Regions from separate parts of the Streptomyces platensis genome, predicted to be linked through region 2. Evidence: riboswitches for the same ligand, from Rfam matches in the RefSeq annotation. Region 2 holds a riboswitch; each other region holds the start of a gene.
What was found. A riboswitch is a leader RNA that binds a small molecule or an ion and turns the genes downstream of it on or off. The one in region 2 is predicted to bind cyclic di-AMP.
Positions count from the first base shown of each region.

Region 1: another riboswitch for cyclic di-AMP. It lies ahead of CP981_RS28870 (M23 family metallopeptidase); the one in region 2 lies ahead of CP981_RS35395 (C40 family peptidase).
Region 3: another riboswitch for cyclic di-AMP. It lies ahead of CP981_RS18330 (M23 family metallopeptidase); the one in region 2 lies ahead of CP981_RS35395 (C40 family peptidase).

Region 1 is NZ_CP023691.1:6,511,720-6,516,244, reverse strand. Features, by position in the region: gene CP981_RS28875 (GntR family transcriptional regulator) at 1-582, opposite strand, end outside; gene CP981_RS28870 (M23 family metallopeptidase) at 843-1,643, opposite strand; cyclic di-AMP (ydaO/yuaA leader) riboswitch at 1,656-1,811, opposite strand; gene CP981_RS28865 (M16 family metallopeptidase) at 2,023-3,405, opposite strand; gene CP981_RS28860 (M16 family metallopeptidase) at 3,444-4,525, opposite strand, start outside.
Region 2 is NZ_CP023691.1:8,006,935-8,011,459, reverse strand. Features, by position in the region: gene CP981_RS35405 (ATP-dependent Clp protease proteolytic subunit) at 39-674, shown strand; gene CP981_RS35400 (hypothetical protein) at 681-989, shown strand; cyclic di-AMP (ydaO/yuaA leader) riboswitch at 1,279-1,464, shown strand; gene CP981_RS35395 (C40 family peptidase) at 1,469-1,942, shown strand; gene CP981_RS35385 (LysE family translocator) at 2,133-2,783, opposite strand; gene CP981_RS35380 (LysR family transcriptional regulator) at 2,855-3,772, shown strand; gene CP981_RS35375 (ATP-binding protein) at 3,980-4,408, opposite strand.
Region 3 is NZ_CP023691.1:4,167,127-4,171,651, forward strand. Features, by position in the region: gene CP981_RS18325 (aldo/keto reductase) at 1-582, opposite strand, end outside; gene CP981_RS18330 (M23 family metallopeptidase) at 770-1,879, opposite strand; cyclic di-AMP (ydaO/yuaA leader) riboswitch at 1,891-2,045, opposite strand; gene CP981_RS18335 (DUF2332 domain-containing protein) at 2,330-3,454, shown strand; gene CP981_RS18340 (PP2C family protein-serine/threonine phosphatase) at 3,475-4,525, opposite strand, start outside.

The sequences.
Region 1 (4,525 bases), 1.5 Mb from region 2:
CATCAGGGCGCGCGCCCGTTCCGCGTCTCCCCGGGCCACCGCGTCCAGCACCGCGCCGTGTTCGTCCCAGGACTCGCCGGCCCGGGACGGCGGTTCCACCGTGTACATCCACTCGATCTTGCGGCGCAGCTGGGTCAGCAGCGCGGTCAGGCTGGGGCTGCCGACCGCCTGAGCCAGCGTTTCGTGGAACCAGCCGTCCAGTTGGCGCAGATCCGCGGGGTTGCCGTGACGGGCCCGCTCGCGGCCGAGCCGTACCAGGCCGCGGAGCACCTTGAGGTGGGCCGGGCTGCGACGGGCGGCCGCGCGGGCGGCGCCCAGCGGCTCCAACAGGGCGCGGATGTCCAGGAGGTCGGCGGCCTCTTGCTCGGTGGGCTCGGCGACACAGGCGCCCGCGTGGTGGCGGGTGGTGATGAAGCCCTCGGACTGAAGGGTGCGCAGCGCTTCGCGCACCGGCACTCTGGAGACGCCGTAACGGGCCGCCAGGATCTCCTCGATCAGCCGGCTCCCCGGCGCCAGCGCACCGGAGACAATGTCGTCGCGAATCGCCGTGCACACCGCATGCGCGGAAATATGGCCTCGCATCTTCCGTGCCTCCGCCGTAATCCCCTGGAAACGCCGCCGGTCGGCGACTTTTCCGTGACTCTATTCGACCGGCACGGCTTTTCCGACGGCGCCTGGTTATTCATGGATAACTTTTGGCCGGAAGTCGCGGGCCCGCGGCGTAACCGGTGCGCGCACCGCACTCCGGATACGCCGGAGCCCCGGCCGTGGGACCGGGGCTCCGGAAGGACGCTCGGCGTGTGGCAGGCCCCGTAGGGGGCGCGGCACCGGCGCGACACGGATCAGACGTTGACGCCGTGCCCGCGCAGGTAGGAGACCGGGTCGATGTCCGAGCCGTAGTCGGCGCCGGTGCGGGCCTCGAAGTGCAGGTGCGGGCCGGTGACGTTGCCGGTGGCGCCGGAGAGGCCGATCTGCTGGCCCGGGGTGACCTGCTGGCCGACCGAGACACCGAGCGACGACAGGTGGCCGTACTGGGTGTACGTGCCGTCGTTCATCTTGATCACGATGTTGTTGCCGTACGAGCCGCCCCAGCCGGCCTCGACGACGGTGCCCGAGCCGACCGCGTGGACGCTGGTGCCGGAGGCCGCGTGGAAGTCGATGCCGGTGTGGCTGCCGGAGGACCACAGGCCGCTGGAGGCCTTGTAGGAGGTGGAGACGTAGGAGTCGGAAATCGGGGCGACGAAGGCGTTGAGGCGCTTGCGCTCCGCGTCGCGGGCGGCGCGCACCTTGGCCTCGTGGGCGGCCTTGGCCTTCTTCTTCGCCGCCTCGGCACGCCGCTTGGCCTCGTCGGCCTGCTTCTTGGCGACGGCCTCGGCCTTCGCCCGCGCCGCGGCGATCTCCGCGTCGGCCTGCTGCGCGTCGGCCTGGGCCTCGACACGGCTGGCGGTCTCGTCCCCCAGCACGACGGCCTGCTGGAGACCGGTGTCGTGCGGGCGTGCCTCGTCCGTCGCGGCCAGCGCCGGCGAGGCCACGGAAGCGACCACACCACCGGCCGCGAGGGTGGCTATGCCGGCGATGTTGCGGCCCGTCTTGACGGGACGGCTCGTGCGACGGTGCTTCCCGGTGGCACGGATGAACGCCATGTGCTGGCTTGTCCTTTCCCTCCTTCTCGCCTACCGGGTTAGCTGACGGGTTCGGAGCAGGAAGGTCTCCTACGGACTCCTCGGAGAGGAGCCCGATTCACCCCAAGGGACATATGGGTCCCCGGCTCCCCTGGCTCGCGCCGTACGGGGACTCGGCGATGACTGCCCGGTGCCACTGTTGTGGCGGACTTGTGACGAACAGCCGGACCGACGCTAAACGGGGCAACTTTCAATCGGCAAACAGATCAGCGCTTTTGTGCGGGATGCCACAAGAACCGCGGCACCAGCCGCGATAAACCGGACATACAGCGGCTCCCGTGGCCGATAAGCACCACGGGAGCCGCATGTCGATATATGACCTTCCGTCACCACGGCGGGGCTAGCCGCTGACGACGGTCACCTCACCGATGCCCAGCGCCTTGACCGGCTCGGCGATCTGTGCCGCATCGCCCACCAGGACCGTCACCAGCCGGTCCACGGGGAAGGCGTTGACCGCCGCCGCGGTCGCCTCGACCGTGCCGGTCTCCGCGAGGCGGGCGTACAACTGCGCCTGGAAGTCGTCCGGCAGCTGCTGCTCCACCTGGTCGGCCAGGGTGCCCGCGACGGCCGCCGCGGTCTCGTACTTCAGCGGCGCGACCCCGACGAGGTTCTGCACGGCGACATCCCGCTCCTCGTCCGTCAGCCCCTCTGCCGCGAGGGTGCGCAGCACCTTCCACAGGTCCTCGAGCGCCGGGACGGTGGAGCCGGTGTCCACCGAGCCGCTGATGGCCAGCAGGGCGGCGCCCGTGGACCCCTCGGGGGAGGTGGGGGCGGTGGAGCGCAGCACCTGGCCGAAGGCCCGCACTCCGTAGGTGTAGCCCTTCTCCTCCCGCAGCACGCGGTCCAGACGGGAGGTGAGGGTGCCGCCCAGGCAGTACGTGCCGAGGACCTGTGCGGGCCACACCCGGTCGTGCCGGTCGGCACCGATACGGCCGATGAGCAGCTGCGTCTGGACGGCCCCGGGGCGGTCCACGATCACCACCCGGCCGGTATCGTCGGCGACGATCGGCGCGGCCGTCAGCGGCTCGGCCGTGGAGCCGGTCCAGGCGCCGAGGGTGCCGGCGAGCGCCGCGTCGAGGTCGACGCCGGTGAGGTCACCGACGATGACGGCGGTGGCCGTGGCGGGCCGTACATGGGCGTCGTAGAAGGCACGGACGGCCGCGGCGTCGATGCGTGCGACGGTCTCCTCGGTGCCCTGCCGGGGCCGCGACATGCGGGCGGTGGCCGGGAACAGCTCCTTGGACAGCGCCATCGCGGCACGGCGGGCCGGGTTGGCGAGCTCGTGCGGAATCTCGTCGAGGCGGTTGCGGACCAGCCGCTCGACCTCGCTCTCCGGGAAGGCGGGCGCCCGCAGCGCGTCGGCGAGCAGGCCGAGCGCGCGGTTCAGCCGGGACACCGGCACTTCGAGGGAGACCCGTACGCCGGGGTGGTCGGCGTGCGCGTCCAGAGTGGCGCCGCAGCGTTCCAGCTCGGCGGCGAACTCCTCCGCGTCCAGCGTGTCGGTGCCCTCGGACAGCGCACGCGCCATGATCGTGGCGACGCCGTCCAGGCCCGCGGGCTCGGCATCCAGCGGCGCGACGAGATTGATCTCGACGGCGACGACCTGCTGGCCGGGACGGTGGCTCGTCAGGAGGGTGAGCCCGTTGGGGAGTTGGCTGCGCTCAGGGGCAGGGAAGGCCCACGGCTTGGGCGCGCCCCCCTGGGGCTGCGGGTGGAAGTCCATGGTGCTCACGGGGGAATCGGCGTGGGTGGTGGCGTCGCTCACTGGTCCGCCTTCCCTTCCTCGGTGTCGGCGGCGTCGGTCGGCTCGGTGGGCTCGTAGACGAGCACCGCGCGGTTGTCGGGGCGCAGCCGGGCCTTGGCGACGGCCTGCACCTCCTCCGGGGTGATGTCCAGCACGCGCTGGACGGCGGTCAGCGCGAGCTGCGGGTCACCGAACAGGACGGCGAAGCGGCACAGTTCGTCGGCGCGGCCGCTGACCGTGGCCAGCCGGTCGAGCCATTCGCGCTCCAGCTGGGCCTGCGCCCGCTCCATCTCTTCCGGCGTCGGCCCCTCGGCGGCGAACCGGGCCAGCTCCTCGTCGACCGCGCGCTCGATGTCGGGAACCTCGACCCCGCCGGACGTCTTCACGTCCAGCCAGCCCAGCGAGGGGGCGCCGGCCAGCCGCAGCAGGCCGAAGCCGGCCGCGACGGCGCTGCGGTCGCGGCGCACCAGCCGGTTGTACAGGCGCGAGGACTCGCCGCCGCCCAGGACAGTCAGCGCCAGGTCCCCGGCGTCCGCCTCACGGGTGCCGTCGTGCGGCAGGCGGTAGGCCGCCATCAGGGCGCGGGAGGGCACGTCCTCCTCGACGACCTCGCGCAGCTCGCCACCGAGGACGTCGGGCAGGGTGCCGTCCCGGGGCGGCTGCTTGCCGTCGTGCGAGGGGATCGAACCGAAGTACTTCTCGATCCAGGCCAGCGTCCGCTCGGGGTCGATGTCGCCGACGACCGACAGGACGGCGTTGTTGGGCGCGTAGTACGTGCGGAAGAACGCCCGCGCGTCCTCCAGGGACGCCGCGTCCAGATCGGCCATCGACCCGATGGGGGTGTGGTGGTACGGGTGGCCCTCCGGGTACGCCATGGCCGTCAGCTTCTCGAAGGCCGTGCCGTAGGGGACGTTGTCGTAGCGCTGGCGGCGCTCGTTCTTGACGACGTCGCGCTGGTTCTCCAGTGAGTCTTCGTCGAGCGCGGTCAGCAGCGAGCCCATCCGGTCCGCCTCCAGCCAGAGCGCGAGCTCCAGCTCATGGGCGGGCATGGTCTCGAAGTAGTTGGTGCGCTCGAAGCTCGTGGTGCCGTTGAGCGAAC
Region 2 (4,525 bases):
ATCCTGTACATTTTTTACACAGAGAGAGGAGCAAGCTCATGCTGCGACCGATGGCCCGCTACATCCTTCCCGAGTTCACCGAGCGCACGTCCCAGGGGACGCGCACCATGGACCCGTACTCCAAGCTGCTCAGTGAGCGCATCATCTTCCTGGGCACCCCGGTCGACGACGCCTCCGCCAACGATGTGATGGCGCAGTTCATCCACCTCGAACACGCCGCGCCCGACCAGGACATCTCGCTCTACATCAACTCCCCCGGCGGCTCCTTCACGGCGATGACCGCCATCTACGACACGATGCGCTTCGTGTCGTGCGATGTGCAGACCATCTGTCTGGGGCAGGCCGCCTCCGCAGCCGCGGTCCTGCTGGCCGCCGGCACCCCCGGAAAGCGGCTGGCCCTGCCCGGCGCCCGGATCCTGATCCACCAGCCCTCGCTCCACGAGCCCGTCCAGGGCCAGGCCACCGATCTCCAGATCGAGGCCGAGGAGTTGCTGCGCACCCGCGACATGCTGGAGCGGATGCTGGCCGAACACACCGGACAGCCCCGGGAGCGGATCGCCGCCGATATCGAGCGCGACAAGATCTTCGACGCCGAAGCCGCCCGGGAGTACGGCCTGATCGACGCACTCACCCGTCAGCGCAAGCAGTCCGCCCCCCAACTCGGCGAGCGGTGAGCCCGGATGCTGCTGCCGGAACTTCCGCCACTGCCCGCCCTGACACGGGCCGAGGGCGACCTGATCGACCGCTACCTGGAGGTGCTCGACCTGCTGGGCAGGATCAACCCGGCCCGGGGCGGCGACACCTACACCGGACTGCGGGCCGCCCAAGCACTGGTCGGCAAGGCCGCCGGACTGCGCGACGCGCTGACACTGATGCACGACCGGGGCGAGAGCGAGCTGCACCGCGAGACCCTGGCCCGGGCGCTCCGGGTACTGGAGGGCGAGCGCCGGGCCGGGCTCGTGACGATGCCGCCGGCCACGGAGAGTTGACGCGACACGCACACGGAGCTGCGCATACGGCGTAGCGTCCGGGCCCGATGTGAGGAGGCGACGAATTGCGCGGGGAGAGGCAATTCCTTGGACCTTTGATGTTTCGCCCCTGGTCCAGGGGCTGCGACGCTCCGCGCCTCAGCGCATGAGGGAACAAAAGTAACCATTCAGGCGAAGTGTGACGCATGTCACATACGGCATTTTCAGCTCGGAATTCTGGTGGCGGGTGCGTGACGATCCCTTCGACGGCAAGACCCCGCCACAGCGACGGGGCGGTCCGGACGGGCGCCTAATCCCGCCGCCGTACCGGATGTCCGGTCGACGTTGTGGATCGGCGGGAGCGGAGGACCCGAGCAGGACGGGGTCCCGGCCTTATGGCCGAGGGCTCCTTGGGGTGAAGCCGTACGCACGGCCGGGCATCTTCGCCTGCCCGAACCCGACAGGTCTTCCTTCGCAGGCGGCTGACGAAGGGTTTGCGCATGACTGTGCGCATGCATACGCCGAATCTGCTGGCGCGCGCCGGCACCGTCACCGCTCTGACGCTGGTCACCCTGGGCGGGACAACCGTCTCCCCAGGAGAGACCGGGAACGCCGAAGCCGCGACGGTGTCCGCCTACGCGCTGCGGATCGCGGCCTCCAAGAGCGGCGCGCCCTACCAATACGGCGCCCAAGGGCCGTACCGCTTCGACTGTTCGGGCCTGACGCTGTATTCGTTCAAGCGCGCCGGGCGGGCGCTGCCCCGTACCGCCGCCGCACAGTACGTCCGCACCCGGCATGTCCCAGCCTCCGTGCGCAGACGCGGTGACCTGGTCTTCTTCCGTTCCGCACGCGGCATTTACCACGTCGGCATCTACGCGGGCCGGGGCCGGATGTGGCATGCGCCCAAGGCCGGGAGCGTGGTGCGGCTGGAACGGATCTGGAGTGGCGCGGTGTCCTATGGACGTGTGGGCTGACCGGCATTTCGTCTCACGTGTGATCAATTACCAGTGGGATTGGCCAACTTGGCCGGGTTACCTCACCACTGAGCACACTGCTGACGGCTGCGGCGCGCGGAAGCTTCCCGCCCGCGGACGGCTCGGTGACGGTGCTGCCCCGCCGTCGCCGCGGGACACCGGGGTGCGCCGGCCTGCCCGTGCCCGTCCTTCAGGCCAGTACGACCTCGACGAGCAGGATGCCGCCCAGTGTGGTGAGCAGCGCTCCGGTGACGGCTTCCAGGGCGCGGGTGACCCGGGGGCGGCGCAGCCAGCTGCCCAGGCGGTCGACGAGCAGAGCGACGGCGGGGAACCACACCAGGGCCATGGCCACGACCATCGTCGCGAGCAGCAGCGTGCGCGGCAGCGCGGGCTCGCCGGCCGGGACGAACTGCGGCAGCAGACTGAGGAAGAGGACCGGGGCCTTGGGGTTGAGGGCGTTGGTCAGGAAGCCCTGGCGCAGGCTTCGCCCCGCGGTGGCCGGGCGGGCGGCCGGGCTGTCGGCCGGTGCGGTCGCGGCATCGCCGGGCGTCCCCCTGCGGCGGACGGCAGCGGCCAGCGCACCGACGCCGAGGTACAACAGATAGACCCCGCCCAGGAGTTGGACGGCGCCGAAGAGCGCGGGCACGGCCACCAGCACGGCCGCGAGCCCGGCGACCGCCAGTGCGGTGTGCACCAGCAGCCCGCCCGCCACTCCGACGGCGGCCGCCACCCCCGCCCGGCGCGAGTCGAGTGCGTGGCGCACCACGACCGCGAAGTCCGCGCCCGGCATGGCGACCATGCCCGCGGCGACTCCGGTGAAGGCCATCAGCTGTCCGTCCATGGGAGCAGTTTCGCTGGTCAGAGCCTTTAATGGGGAGTGGCAATGTTCTTGGGGGGCCTAAAGAGGTTCTTATGTACGACCCCACGCGGCTGGCCGCTCTGGTGGCGGTGGCGGAGGCCGGTTCGATCAGCAGAGCCGCCGACCGGCTGGGCTACACCGCGCCCGCGCTCTCCCAGCAGCTCGCCAAGCTGGAGCGGGAGGCCGGGACGGCGCTGCTGGTGCGCCACCACCGCGGGGCGCGGCTGACGGCGGCCGGTGAGCTGCTGCTCGTACGGGCCCGGCGGGTGCTCGACGAGCTGGAGCAGGCGCGGCACGAGCTGTCCCGGCTGACGGGGCTGTCCGGCGGCCGACTGCGGGTCGGCACGTTCATGACCGCCGGGACGCATCTGCTGCCGCCCGCGCTCAACGCGTTCCGGCGCGCGCACCCCGATGTGGAGCTGAGCGTCACGGAGTACGTACCTCCGCAGGCCACCGCAGCGGTGGCGCTGGGCGAGGTCGATCTGGCGCTGACGCACGAGTATGTGCCGGGCGAGGCGATGCCGCCGCCGGAGGGGGTGCGGCTCGAACCGCTGCTGACCGAGGAACTGGTGCTGGTCACCGCGCCGGGCCATGCCCTGTCGGCGGGTGCCGGACGTCTGCCGCTCGCCGAGCTGGCCGGTCAGCCGCTGGTCAGCATGGCACCGGCCAACCCGAACCGGCGTGCCGTGGAGGCGGTGCTGGCGGCCGCCGGGGCGAGTGTGGCGGTGCGCTGCGAGTCGCCTAGCTATGCGGTGGTGTGTGCGCTGGTGAGCGCGGGGCTCGGGGTGGCGGTGGTCCCGGAGATGATGGCGGAGGGCTCCGTGACCCCGCTGGGGGTCCGCCGGCTGGACCCGCCGGAGCTGCTCCGCCGGATCTCGGTGGCCTACCGCCCCGACGGCGGCGCCCCGGCCGCGGACACCTTGCGCGCCCTGCTGCGCGGAGCCTTCACCCGCCACTCCCCCACGCCGTAGCCCTAGGGGGTGTCCGCAAAGTCCCGCCTGGCTCGCGACGTCTGGCACGCACGCTCGCTGCGTTGTCGGATCGTCCACGTAGACCCACTACGAGGACGACCCTCCGCCTTGCGAGCGCACGCACCAGACGCCGCGAGCCCCGCCCTCCGGGCGGACGACGGGACTTTGCGGACACCCCCTAGGTGCCGCCGGGTGCGGCAGAGGTCGTCAGCGGACGGTGTTCTGCCACGGCAGGGTGATCCAGACGGTCTTCCCGCCGGAGTCGGTGGGGACGACCGAGAGCCGGCCGCCGGCTTCCGCGGCGAGGCAGCGGATGATGACCAGGCCCCGGCCGTTGTCCTGCTGGACGGCGGCGGGCAGTCGGCGCGGGTGGCGGGGATGGCTGTCGGTGATGCCGACCCGCAGCTGCTCGTCGCGCTCCAGCCGCAGCTCGACGGTGAAGTCCGGCGACCGGCCGAAGGTGTGCACGACGGCGTTGGTCGCGAGTTCGGAGACGATCAGCCGGAGGGAGTCGGCGAGTGCGGAGTCGGCGGGCAGGCCCCATTCGGCGAGCACGGTGAGGGCGTGGCTGCGGGCGGTGCGGACCGAGGCGGGGGCGCTCGGCAGAGTCAGTGAGGATGCTTGGTGGTCTGCCATCGAGGCGCCGTCCCTTTCCCACCGAGGCCCGGGTCCGGTGCGCACCGGACCCGGGATGCCGCTCCGGACACCGGTGCGGCCTCGGGCTTCTGCTGGGCGCCAGACTGCCACCCCCGC
Region 3 (4,525 bases), 3.8 Mb from region 2:
GCAGGCCAGGGACTCCTCCAGGCGCTGCGCCGAGATGTTGGAGGCGGCGATCTCGCGGACCTTGCCGGCCCGGACGAGGTCGTCGAGGGCGGTGAGGAATTCCGGGACCTCGACCGACTCGTCGTCGTAGTGGGTGTAGTAGAGGTCGATGTAGTCGGTGCGCAGACGGGTGAGGGAGGCGTCGACCGCGGCCTTGATGGTGGCCGGGGACAGCCCCTTGTAGTCCGGGAGGGCGCCGACCTTGGTGGCGATGACGACCTCGGAGCGATTGCCGCGGGAGGCCAGCCAGTTGCCGATGACGGTCTCGGATTCGCCGCCCTTGTTGCCGGGGACCCAGTACGAGTAGGCGTCGGCGGTGTCGATGAAATTGCCGCCACCCGCCACATACGCGTCGAGCACGGCGAAGGACGTGGCTTCGTCGGCCGTCCAGCCGAAGACATTGCCTCCGAGGGACAGCGGGGAGACGGAGAGCGAGCCGAGGGGCGTGCGGCCGAGGGGGCTTCGGGGGCCTGGAGTCCCTGCGGTGTCCTGAGTGCCTGCGATGTCTGAAGCGCTGTGTGAGGCGCTGTGTGAGGCGGTCATACGTTGGTGCAGCGTCGGGGGAAGAGGAGATATTCCTTCCTCTTCCCCCAGGTGCGCGCAAAGGGCAACTACCGCTAGCGACTTGCCGGTTGAGGGCGCGCTTCAGGCGGGCGCTTCCGGCCGGCGCTGCACCGTTGGCCCTGCGTTGCGGCCGTCGGTTACGCGTTGAGCCCGTCGGTTACACGGGTCAGACATTGAGCCCGTGATCGCGGAGCCACGGCATCGGGTCGATCGGGTCGCCGGCGCCGGGGCGTACCTCCAGGTGGAGGTGGGGGCCGGTGACATTGCCGGTGGCGCCGACGCGGCCGATGACGTCGCCGGTGCTGACCTTGCCGGAGGTCTTCACCATCGAGGACAGGTGGCAGAACCAGAGTTCGGTGCCGTCGTCGAGGGTGAGGACGATGCGGTAGCCGTACGAGCCGGCCCAGCCGGCCTGGGTGATGGTGCCGGAGTGCACCGCCTTGACGGGGGTGCCGGTCGGCGCGGCGAAGTCCTGTCCGGTGTGGTCGGCGGCCCAGCGGTCGCCGGCCTGGCCGAAGCCGGCGGTGAGTGTGTAGGAGGACACGGGGGCGATGAAGCTCTTCGCCAGTTTGGCGAGGCGCTCGGCCTCCGCCTTCCGCCGGGCCGCTTCCTCCGCCTCGCGCTTGGCCTCCATCTCGGCCGCCTTCTTGGCTGCTGCGGCCTTTTCGGCCGACTTCTGGTGGGCGGCGGCTTCCGCTGCGGCCTGCTGGACAGCGGCCTTTTCGGCGGCCTCACGGGCCTCCTGCTCGGCGTTCCCCTGCTGCGCGTCGGCCTGCTGGAGGATGCGGCTGCGCAGCGCCTCACCGGCGCCCGCGGCGTTACCCGTGTCCGCGCCCGTCCCCATGGAAGCGACGGTGGCCGTGCCGTCGGCGGGAGCCGAGGCGGCGTCGGCGGCCGCGGGGCCGTCGTCGGATATCAGGTCGCCGATGCCGGGAAGCTCCTTGGCGTCCGGCAGCTTCTCGGAGAGATCGTCGGCCATGCCGCCGATGTCGGGCATCGAGATCGGCACCGGCGGACGGTCCTCGGCCGAGGCCATGCCGCTCGCGCCGACCGCCGCGATGACGCCGACACCCAGGACGGTGCCGCCGCGGGCGAATCCGCCGCCGCGCTGCTTGGCGACGCGGTGCTTGCCTCGAACGGAACGGGTGGATTCCTCGGTGGGATTCCATTCCTCCCACGGTCCGTCGCCGTCATCGACACCGGGGCCGGGGAAGGCACCTCGGTCATCGAGCTCGTAGGCGGACGGGTCCTCGGGGGTAGGCCTGTTGGACGCCACGGGGGCGCACTCCTTTCCTTCCTTCTCGCCTACCGGGTTAGCTGACGGGTTCGGAGCAGGAAGGTCTCCTACGGACGCCCACTGGCGGAGGGCGTCCGATTCACCCCAAGGAAGTGGTTCCCCGGTTCCCTAGGTGCAGTTCGAAGTGCTTGGGGGTGCGTGAAAAGCGCGTGCGGGATTCGGCGTCGGCGCGCGGTGCCGCCTCGGGCGACGGCTGGGACGACCGCGCTGCGTTATCGGACAGTAATAGAGACGGCGACCGAATTCCAAGCGTTCCCACGAATCCGTATGCGCTGTGCGCAAGCCACCGCGCGGCCTTTTCGGCCAGCAGGGCAGCAATCCGGGCGAGTTGGCCCGCCACCCCTAAACGATCTCGCGCGGATTGTGTGCCAGTCGTTATGCACAGGGGTGCCCCTCAGTTACGGAGGGTGAGAGCAGTAACGTCGGATCATGGTCGTCAACGTCGGGAACACCGGGAACGCCGGACGGGCTGCCGGTAACGCGTGGGGAGTGGCGGAGCGGTACCGGGAGTTCTCCTGGTGGGAGGCGCGCGGCCGGTCGGACGCACACGAGGAGCTGAGCGCGCGGATCAGCCAGGACCCGGAGTTCTGCGATCTGCTGTCCGGCTCGCTGCCCGCCGGCCACAAACAGCAGCCGGACCTCCTGCTCGCCGCCGTCCGCCATCTCGACGGCCCGCACGCCGAAATGGGCCCGCGCGGTGCGGCCGCGTACGGACGCTGGCGCGAGTGGACGATCCGGCACTGGGACGAGGTGCGCGCGGTGTTCATGCAGCGCGCCACGCATACCGGCGAACCGGCCCACTGCGCCACCCTGCTGCCGCTGCTCGCCCGTCTGCCGCAGCCGCTGGCGCTGCTGGAGGCCGGCGCGTCCGCGGGGCTGGGTCTGCACCCCGACCGCTATCGCTACCGGTACGAGGCCGACGGCGGAGACGGGGCGGGCGACGTCCTCCGGGCCGAGCTGGGGGCCCCGGAGAGCCCGCTGGTGTTGACCTGCCGTACGGGAGGGGCGGCCGACGAGCTGCCCGAACGGCTGCCGCAGATCGTCTGGCGGGCCGGCATCGACCTGGACCCGCTCGACCCGGTGGACGAACGGGACGATCTGCGCTGGCTCCAGGCGCTCGTATGGCCGGGCGACGGGGAGCGTGCGGCCCGGCTGTCCGCGGCCGTCGACGCGGTGCGGCCGGCGCCGCGGCCGCGGATGGTGCGCGGCGATCTGATCGACGAGCTGCCCGCGCTCGCCGCCGAGGCACCGCCCGAGGCGACGCTGGTCATCTTCCACAGCGCCGTGCTGCCCTCTCTCCCGCCCGCCCGCCGCGAGGAGTTCGTGCGTCTCGTACGGTCGCTGCTGGAGGGGCGGCCCGGCGGCGGCCACTGGATCTCCCACGAGCACCACTCCGTGCTGCCGTGGATCACCGGCTCCGCACCCCACGCGCCCCGCCCGGGCGACGCCCGGCACCTGACCCTCGCACTCGACGGACGCCCGGTCGCGGTCACCGGCCCCCACGGGCAGAGCCTGCACAGCCTGTCCGGCGCGAGGGACAGCCTGCGGCGCTGAGCGGGCTCGGGGGCCACCACCTACGCCCCCATGGGCCGCTGCACCGCCAGCAGCGCCATGTCGTCGGCCGGCGCGCCGCCCGTATGCCGTGCCACGTCCTCCACGAGGGTGTCCACGAGGACGTCCGGGCCGGGGAACCGGCAGCCGCGCAGTTTGCCCGACGGGTTGTAGTAGCGGCCGAGCAGGTCCCGGGCCCCGGTCACGCCGTCGGTGAAGAAGAGCAGCAGTGCCCCGGCCGGGAAGAACGACTCGTCCGGCCGGTCCGGCCGGCTCGCCATCTCGCCCAGCCCGAGGGGCGGCGCCGGCGCCTCGGGCAGCAGTTCGCGCAGCCCACCGTCCGGGGTGAGCAGCAGCGGGGACGGGTGGCCCCGGTTGAGCACTCGCAGAACGGACGGCCCGTCGGCGGGGATCTCGGCCAGAACGGCAGTGGTGAACCCCTCGGCCTGCTCCGCCCCCGCACACCGCCCGCCCTCCCGCCGCAGCGCCCGCTCCAGCCGGCCCGCCACCGCCCCCAGGGTGCGCTCCTGTTCCGCGGCCTCACGGAAGGCGCCGAGGACGATCACCGCGGTCCGCACCGCGTCCAGCCCCTTGCCCCGTACGTCGCCGACGAGCAGCCGTACACCGTGCGGGGTCTCCTGCACCGCATAGAGGTCACCGCCGCTCCGGTCCGCCACCCGCGCGCCCACATAGCGGGCGGCGATGGCGAGCCCGGCGAGCCGTTCGGGCGGTGTCGGCAGGAGGGCGCGCTGGGCGGCCGCCGAGACGTCCCGTACGGGGGCCGGGCGGATGTCGGCGCTCCGGACGATCCGGTTGATGCCGACGGCCGACAGGGCGACGACCAGGACCATGGCGGTCTCCGTCACCGACTCGCCGTGGTCCTGCGCGGCGCCGCTGCGGTAGAGGACGACCCAGATCTCACCGAGCACCGCGGCCAGGGCGGTGAGAACGGTGCCGCGCAGCGCGAAGAGCGGTGCGGCGACCAGTGGGGCGGCCGAGAAGAAGGGGGCGGCGGTGTAGCCGGCGGGCGTCCCCACGCCGAAGGCGACGCCGCCGACGATCAGGAGGACCGGG